One region of the Paenibacillus sp. BAC0078 genome, then DNA from elsewhere that is predicted to be linked to it. Evidence: predicted binding sites of a transcription regulator. Region 1 holds the regulator's gene; each other region holds the start of a gene.

What was found. The regulator Rex, encoded in region 1, represses fermentation and respiration genes when NADH is low (regulators of the CRP and FNR family bind a similar motif). The targets are predictions, from matches to a motif close to TTGTGAAATATTTCACAA.
Region 2: a site for Rex is predicted at 1,120-1,137, ahead of pflB (formate C-acetyltransferase). Genes of this name have one in related genera too.
Region 3: a site for Rex is predicted at 987-1,004, ahead of qoxA (cytochrome aa3 quinol oxidase subunit II). Genes of this name have one in related genera too.
Region 4: a site for Rex is predicted at 596-613, ahead of ACX1DY_RS14785 (cytochrome ubiquinol oxidase subunit I). Genes of this name have one in related genera too.

What each region holds. Positions count from the first base shown of each region.
Region 1 covers NZ_JBTLRW010000016.1:13,248-15,456, forward strand. Annotated here, with positions in the region: gene dinG (ATP-dependent DNA helicase DinG) at 1-748, shown strand, start outside; gene ACX1DY_RS23635 (redox-sensing transcriptional repressor Rex) at 951-1,604, shown strand; gene ACX1DY_RS23640 (amidohydrolase) at 1,591-2,209, shown strand, end outside.
Region 2 covers NZ_JBTLRW010000004.1:149,213-151,421, forward strand. Annotated here, with positions in the region: gene adhE (bifunctional acetaldehyde-CoA/alcohol dehydrogenase) at 1-964, shown strand, start outside; gene pflB (formate C-acetyltransferase) at 1,229-2,209, shown strand, end outside.
Region 3 covers NZ_JBTLRW010000012.1:124,882-127,090, forward strand. Annotated here, with positions in the region: gene ACX1DY_RS21280 (polysaccharide deacetylase family protein) at 1-748, opposite strand, end outside; gene qoxA (cytochrome aa3 quinol oxidase subunit II) at 1,250-2,209, shown strand, end outside.
Region 4 covers NZ_JBTLRW010000007.1:55,645-57,853, forward strand. Annotated here, with positions in the region: gene ACX1DY_RS14775 (cold-shock protein) at 1-92, shown strand, start outside; gene ACX1DY_RS14780 (cold-shock protein) at 271-501, shown strand; gene ACX1DY_RS14785 (cytochrome ubiquinol oxidase subunit I) at 727-2,130, shown strand; gene cydB (cytochrome d ubiquinol oxidase subunit II) at 2,117-2,209, shown strand, end outside.

The DNA.
Region 1 (2,209 bases):
GATTGATAATCTTGGACTTGCCGAGTCTGCAGAGGAAGGGCGTCTGATGACAGCCCTGCTTCCCTCGCCGTTCAGGTACCGGGAGCAGGCGCTGCTGGTCATCCCGCGCGATTTTCCCAGCGTCAAAGGCAGTGTGGGCGATGCCCGGTTTGTTGATAAGCTGGTGCATTCGCTGGCCGAAGCTGCGGTGGCTACCCGGGGCCGCATGCTGGTGCTGTTCACCTCCTACAAAATGCTCCGCCAGGTTTATGACCCGCTGAAGGAGGCGCTCTCCTCAGAGGATATCAGTGTACTGGGGCAGGGTGTAGAGGGCGGCAGCCGAAGCAAGCTAATCCGGCGTTTTCAGGACAGCGCCGCTGCTGTGCTGCTTGGGACGAGCAGCTTTTGGGAAGGCGTGGATATTCCGGGCGAGGCGCTGACCTGTCTGGCTATTGTCAGATTGCCCTTCCAGCCGCCAAACCATCCGCTTGCGGAGGCCAAGGCGGAGCTGCTGCAGGCGCAGAAGAAGAATCCTTTTATGAAGCTGTCTGTCCCTCAGGCGGTGATCCGGTTCAAACAGGGCTTTGGGCGGCTGGTGCGCACTGCGCAGGACCGCGGCATCGTAATTGTATATGATACAAGAGTTATTGAATCTTATTATGGAAAATACTTCCTGTATTCGCTGCCCGGACCCAAGATGGAGCATATGCTGACTGACCAGATGGTCCCGCGGATTGCCGAATGGCTAGCGGACGGCGGCGTTTCTTGAAGTTTTTGAACCTGCTATAGTTTTTTTATAATATTCGGGTTAGCTTGTACATTCCGTCCTTTAGCAGCCTTCTCCGTATGGGAGGCTAGAGGACGGCCCTATACTTACGAAGCGTTAACAAACTTGGTGAATGCTTACGAAGTGAGTTTGTACGAAGAATACCAAGGAAGCATCGCTATACAAACTTTGAGGAGGAGAAAATATGAAATCAGATAAAATATCGGAGGCCGTCGTTCGCAGACTCCCTGTGTATCTGCGATTCCTGAACGATCTCCAGAAGCGTGAAATTCCCACCGTCTCTTCTCAGGAGCTGGGGCAGAAGCTTGATCTTAATCCGGCGCAGATCCGCAAGGATTTGGCCTATTTTGGTGATTTCGGCAGAAAAGGCATCGGTTATGATGTGTCTTATTTGATTGAGAAAATCCGCCATATTCTAAAGCTGGACCAGCAAATTAACGTGGCGCTTGTGGGTGCCGGTAATCTTGGACACGCTTTATCAAATTACAATGCTTACTTGAAGGACACCATGAAAATCACCGCTGTATTTGATTCCTATGCACCCAAGGTAGGGCAGATGATCAACTCCCTTACCGTACAGCCGATGGAAGAGCTGGGCAGCACGATTCGTGAACAGGGAATCCGTATCGGAATCATCACAGTGCCTGACAGCGAAGCTCAGAACGTGGCCGACATTCTGATAGACTCAGGCATTGAAGCGATCCTGAATTTTGCACCGGTCATTTTGAAGACCCCGGCCAATATTCGCGTTCACGCTGCTGACTTTACAACTGATTTGCAGAGCTTGGCTTATTATTTGCATGATGGAAAGGACGAAGTGGAAGATGAGCAGCAATAAGACAGTAATTATCAACGGACGTTTTCTGGTTCCGGGAACGGATAAGCCGGTGCTGAGCGGTTATATGACCATAGAAAATGATCTTATCACTTACATAGGGAAAGAGAAGCCAGCCCTTGAAGCTGGCACACAGACTATAGACGGCAGCCGTCTGCTGTTTATGCCGGGTCTTGTGAATACACATGGGCACACGGCAATGTCGCTGCTGCGCGGTTATGGGGATGATATGGTTCTTCAGAGCTGGCTGCAGGAAAAGATGTGGCCGATGGAAGAAAAATTCACCGGAGAGGATGTCTACTGGGGAACCTCCCTGTCTGTGCTGGAGATGCTTAAGGGCGGGACAACAACCTTCCTGGACATGTATGATCATATGGACCGGGTCGCTGAGGTTACGGAGCTGTCGGGTATCCGTGCTGTACTGATGCGCGGCGTAATCGGCCTGTGTCCGGAAGAAGTGCAGAACCATAAGCTGGCGGAAGCGGTTGCTTTTGCCCGTAATTGGCACGGCAAGGCTGACGGACGAATTACGGCGATGATTTCGCCGCATGCGCCTTACACCTGCCCTCCGGACTTTTTCGTAAAATTCGTACAGGCGGCTCATGATC
Region 2 (2,209 bases), on a different contig from region 1:
CGGTTCCCCAATGGATGCTGCAAAAGGCATGTGGTTATTCTATGAACATCCAGACGCTGATTTCAACGGCCTGAAACAAAAATTCATGGATATCCGCAAACGCGTATACAAATTCCCTAAGCTTGGAAACAAAGCGAAATTCGTAGCGATTCCAACTACTTCGGGTACAGGTTCTGAAGTAACTTCTTTCGCGGTTATTACTGACAAAACAACAGCTAACAATACTAAATACCCATTGGCTGATTATGAGCTGACTCCAGACGTTGCAATCATCGACCCTGAGTTTGTATACAGCCTGCCAAAAACTGCTGTTGCTGACACAGGTATGGACGTATTGACACATGCCATCGAAGCTTATGTTTCCGTAATGGCTAGTGACTACACTGACGGTCTGGCTATCAAAGCTATCCAATTGGTATTCCAATACCTTGAAAAATCAGCACTCGAAGGCGACAAACTGGCCCGTGAAAAAATGCATAATGCATCTACACTTGCTGGTATGGCTTTTGCCAACGCATTCCTGGGCATCAACCACAGCTTGGCGCACAAATGGGGCGGTCAATATCACACAGCTCATGGACGCACCAATGCCATCCTAATGCCGCACGTTATCCGTTACAACGCTAAGAAACCTACGAAGTTCGCTTCGTTCCCTAAATATTCGCACTTTGTAGCTGACGAGCGTTATGCGGAAATCGCACGCATTCTGGGATTGCCTGCACGCACAACCGAAGAAGGCGTAACAAGCCTGATCAATGCAATCCGCGATATGAACAAAAAACTCGGCATCGAAGAGTCGTTCCAAGCGCTGGGCTTTGATCCTAAGGACTTCGAATCCCGCGTAGACTATCTGGCTGACCGTGCATTTGAAGACCAATGTACAACTGCCAACCCTAAGCTGCCGCTGGTTTCCGAGCTTGCTGACGTATACCGTAACGCATTCTACGGCAAATTCGAGAACTAATTAGCAATCACTAGATAAACAAATAGTTTATAGGGTAATATGGGACTGGATGTAAGTGACAAATATCACCGAAAGAGTGATATTTGTCACAGTCCATTTCCAGAAAATAAACTAAAATGTTTATATAAACAACGATCCCGGTTATGTAGAAGCTATTGTGAATTTTATTACAACCAACCATATCTTTGGGATCACGAGACACGGGATTAACCTTCAAGCCCGCGATCTCTACAAATATAATAAATATAAATGGAGGGATTTAGCATGTCGGTGATTGAAAAAGATGTACAAGAAGTAAAATCGGGTTGGAGAAGTTTCGTAAAAGGCAAATGGGCTAAGAAAGTCGATGTTAACGAATTTATTTCCAAGAACATCAAGCCTTATGAAGGAAACGAAGATTTCCTCGTAGGTCCTACCAGCAACACAACTGAACTGTGGAAGATTATCTCCCAGCTGAGTAAAGAAGAAAGAGAAAGAGGCGGCGTATGGGATGTTTCCCTGGATACTGTCTCCACTATTACTTCCCACAAACCAGGCTACATCAACAAGGACTTAGAACAAATTGTTGGTGTACAGACTGATGCTCCTTTCAGACGTTCCATTCAACCGTTCGGCGGTATCAAAATGATGATCGATGCCACCAAAGCGTACGGCTTTGAGCTTCCGAACAACATTGTTGAAATGTTCACGAATATCCGCAAAACGCATAACCAAGGCGTATTTGATGCATATACACCAGAAATGAGAGCCGTCCGTAAATCGGGAGTTATCACAGGTCTTCCTGATGCCTATGGCCGCGGACGCATCATCGGCGACTACCGCCGCATTGCTCTGTACGGTATCGATTTCCTGATCAAAGACAAGAAACAACAACAAGCCGAGCTTGAAGTTGATTCCATGACTGAAGAAGTAATCCGTCTGCGTGAAGAGCTGTCCGAGCAAATCCGCGCTCTGGGCGAACTGAAAGAAATGGCAGCGGCACACGGTATGGATATCTCCAAACCGGCTAACAACTTCAAAGAAGCTGCCCAATGGGTGTACTTCGGTTATCTGGCAGCCGTTAAAGAACAAAACGGTGCAGCAATGTCCCTGGGACGTGTATCCTCCTTCCTGGATATCTATGCACAACGTGATTTCGAAGAAGGTACTCTTACTGAAGAACAAGCACAAGAAATCGTTGACCATTTCGTAATGAAACTGCGTATCGTTAAATTCCTGCGTACGCCTGACTATAACGAACTGTTC
Region 3 (2,209 bases), on a different contig from region 1:
GTGCGGCGGATGGTGAAGCATAAAATTTGTCCTTGCGGTGCGTCATGCCATGCAGCCCCAGTCCGTTCCCCTCTTTCATAATCCGCTTCACCTCAGCAGGGTAGCGGTTCATATTCGGCCCAAGCATGAAGAATGTAGCTTTTACCTCATACTTATTCAGAATATCCAGCAGCTCCGAGGTCGTGGCGGAAGGCCCGTCGTCAAAGGTCATATACAGGGTCTTGCCCGGCTTGCCAGCAGGTGTCTGCGCAGGTTTATCAGGAACAGACGGCGGGGTAAGCTCACTCTTATATCGGCTCAGGAACCCCGCATCATCCAGCGAGGCCGAAGCATCCCGAACTCTCAGTAAATATTTATCCGGCTGAAAGGATATTATATACCCAAGGTAGGCGCTGATCTTCAGTTGGACCATCAAGGCTCCATTCTTCACGAACGTGTTCATCGGCGCAACATTTCCGTCTTGAAGCTGAGCACCTCCATCACCCTTGAGCAGCAGCAGCTTGCGTCCTCCGCCATCAACCTGAATTCCGTCAGGAAGGCCGGTAATCGTCCACTTCAATTCCTCAGCCAAAGCGCGGAGCGGGACATAATAGCTGCCTTTTACGGAAACGGCTGTAATGCCGCTCAGTTTATCGTTCACTCCAAGCTTCAGCTCAGCGTTCGCGCCAGTAGCGTTTGCCGTCGTCTGCACGACACCAAGACACAGGAATAATGAAAAGAATAACAGCATTGCTTTTTTAATAGTCACCAGATGCAGTCTCCAATCTATGTATATTTATCTATTACTTTATCATAGATATATATAACGTAATTTGAGAGATTGTAACCCGAAGCAGAAAAAACTGTAACACTTTTGTTGTGACAAATGACATATCGCATTCTTTTTCAGAAAGAAATCGAAAATCGTTGAATGCTGTCATATCAAGCAAAAAACGCTAAAATAGCGCTATTTTCATTTAAATTAATTGTGACGAAAATAGTAACATTTGTGAAATTGTGAACAAAATTTGAACTTCCTTAAAATAACCTTAAGACGCACCGTTACAGTGATCTTTATCATACGTAAAGATAGTTGTAACAATTTGATCACATATATTTAACTAAATGGACATTTTTGAGGACGATTATAGCTTTTTATCCAGAATATGTATTTTGCATTATGGGTAAGTAGTTCTTACTATAGATACAGGTTAATGTTTGCCCGCAATGTTCGGCGAATGAAAAGAACTATTGAAGGAAGGAGTTCTATATGACAAAAAAGGGACCGTTATACGCTTTGTTTCTCAGCCTCATCCTCCTCCTGCCGGGATGCAGTTCACTCACCGTTCTGAATCCTAAGGGGCCTTCTGCACGAACTTTATCTGACACCATCATCCTTTCTATTATAGTGATGCTCGGTGTTCTGGCAGTTGTCTACATCTTATATATCTTCGTGCTGGTGAAGTACCGGGCTAAAAAAAGCAACGAAGGCTACATTCCGGAGCACGAGGAGGGCAACAAGGTGCTCGAAGCGATCTGGATTATCATCCCGATCATTATCGTGGCCTTCCTGTCCGTCGTGACGGTCAAGACAACCAATGCCGTTGAAAATGTCGCTACAGAATACAAAGATCAGAAGCCTCTGGTCATCTACGCAGCCTCTTCCAACTGGAAATGGCATTTCAGCTACCCGGAGGAAGGCATTGAAACCGTGAACTACCTCAATATCCCCGTTCACCGGGCGGTAGAGTTCCGGATGTACTCTTTTGGCCCCATCACCAGTCTGTGGATTCCACAGCTCGCCGGGCAAAAGTACGCCATGAGCGACATGCTCACAACGCTTCACCTTTCCGCTGATACGGAAGGCTCATATCTCGGCAGAAATGCCAACTTTAACGGCAAGGGCTTTGCCCAAATGGAATTTGAAACGCTCGTTATGAGCAGCAAGGATTACGACAAATGGGTTAAAGAGGTTAAAGAAACCGCTCCCAAGCTGACGGAGAAGGAATTCAAAGGCCTGCTTGCCGCCGACTTTATCGGACGCAAAACCTATTCCACGACCCATCTGGAGTTCAGTCCTCCTCCGGGAGATCACGGCCAGCATATGAGCGGTGACGGCAAAGAGATGGATATGGACAACGGAAGTATGGAGCACCAGGACAACAAGGACGTTCATCCTTCACCGGCAACGACTGAAGAAACCGAGTTCAACACTAAAACGGACCCGGAA
Region 4 (2,209 bases), on a different contig from region 1:
GCTTCAAAACTTTGGATGAAGGCCAACGCGTTGAATTCAACGTTGTTCAAGGCAACCGTGGACCACAAGCCGAAAACGTTGTAAAACTGTAATAATAGAAGGAACCGTCCCGCTTGTGAAAGCTGGGACGGTCTTTTTTTAGAATTATGAGGAGTAAATATCCTTATATTCTCAATGAAACGGTTGCCGTCCTTAGAATAAAGGGCGGCAACGCCGTTTTTACTTGTCTGGATTCTCGGGCTTGTTACATAAAGGAAGGGAGGAACGGCAATGAACTACCGGAAGAAGCCTTTGGAGGAAGTACCAGAGGAAAATACTGAAATATGGGCCTGTACCAACGATGGATGTAACGGATGGATGAGGGATAATTTCGCATTTGAACATGCGCCTTCTTGCCGTCTCTGCAACTCTCCGATGGAGCGTTCCATGAAAATGCTGCCACAATTGCTTAATTCGAATGGCGATCTAAAATCGCTGAAGAAGGGCACTTCCATTAGCTAATGAGCACCTTTATGAGTCAAGCTTTTTCTATAGAATGATGTACACATCCAAGACGGTGAAACCGTCTTATTTTTTTTGCTTTATGAACGTAATATTGTGATATTTGTCACAAATTTATTGATTTTAAGGCCGAAACAGGGTGTATAATGTGATTAATATCACACTTAAGGTGTTAGATTTTTGACAGAATATACGTAATGAATGGGGAGAAGGAAGGGGAGAAATATGGATACAGTTATACTGTCGCGTATACAATTTGCGTCGACGACGATTTTTCATTATTTCTTTGTACCGGTGTCAATTGGACTTGCGCTCTTGATTGCAATCATGGAGACGATGTATGTCAGAAAAGGCAATGACGAGTACAAAAGAATGGCGCAGTTCTGGGGAAAGCTCTTCCTCATTAACTTTGCCGTAGGTGTAGTGACAGGGATTTTGCAGGAGTTTCAGTTCGGGATGAACTGGTCCGATTATTCACGCTTTGTCGGTGATGTGTTTGGAGCTCCGCTGGCCATTGAAGCGTTGCTGGCTTTCTTTCTGGAGTCTACATTTATTGGATTGTGGATTTTTGGCTGGGACAAGGTTCCGAAGAAGGTTCACTGTCTCGCTATTTGGCTGGTAGCCCTGGGAACGATGTTATCGGCGTTCTGGATTCTGGCCGCGAACTCTTTTATGCAGCATCCGGTCGGTTTTGCCATTAACAATGGCCGGGCTGAAATGAACGATTTCTTCGCCCTCATTACGAACGGACAATTGCTGGTGGAATTCCCGCATACGGTACTCGCCGCTTACGCCACAGGCGCATTCCTGGTAACAGGTATCAGTGCGTATAAGCTGCTGAAGAAGCAGGATGTTTCTTTTTTCAGAAAATCGTTTGAAATTGCTGCTATTGTCGGGGTTGTATCCTCGTTTGGCGTAGCCATTGCAGGTCACGCTCAAGCGCAGTATCTCGTAGAGACTCAACCGATGAAAATGGCTGCTACAGAAGCGCTTTGGGACGACAGTGGAGATCCTGCGGCGTGGACGGTCTACGCAAACATTGATCCTGATAATAAAGTAAGCACACATGAGATTAAGGTTCCGTACATGCTGAGCTTTCTCTCCTACAGCAAGTTCTCCGGATCTCTTAAAGGTATGAATACGCTGCAGGCAGAGTATGAACAGAAGTACGGACCTGGGGATTATATCCCGCCTGTACGCACAACGTTCTGGAGCTTCCGGATCATGGTTGCCGCAGGTACGGCGATGATCGGGCTTGGAGTCTATGCGATCTACCTGATGTGGCGCAAGAAGATGGAACGTCCGAATACCTGGTTCATGCGCTTAATGCTCTGGGGGCTGCTGCTTCCGCCAATCGCCAATGTGTCGGGCTGGATCATGACTGAAATCGGGCGTCAGCCTTGGACGGTATTTGGACTCATGACCACAGCGGATAGTGTGTCTCCTAATGTTACGGCTGGTCAGGTGTTGTTCTCGGTCATTTCCTTTACGGCAATTTACGCCATACTGGGAGCTGTGCTGGTTGGCCTGTTCATCAAAGTGATCAAAAAAGGCCCTTATGCCATGGATAACGATCACGGTGACTCGCATGATCCATACACGAAGGAGGGATCGCATGCTTTCTCTTAATGAATTATGGTTTGTGCTGATTGCGGTATTATTTATCGGATTCTTCTTTTTGGAAGGCTTTGATTTCGGCGTAGGGATG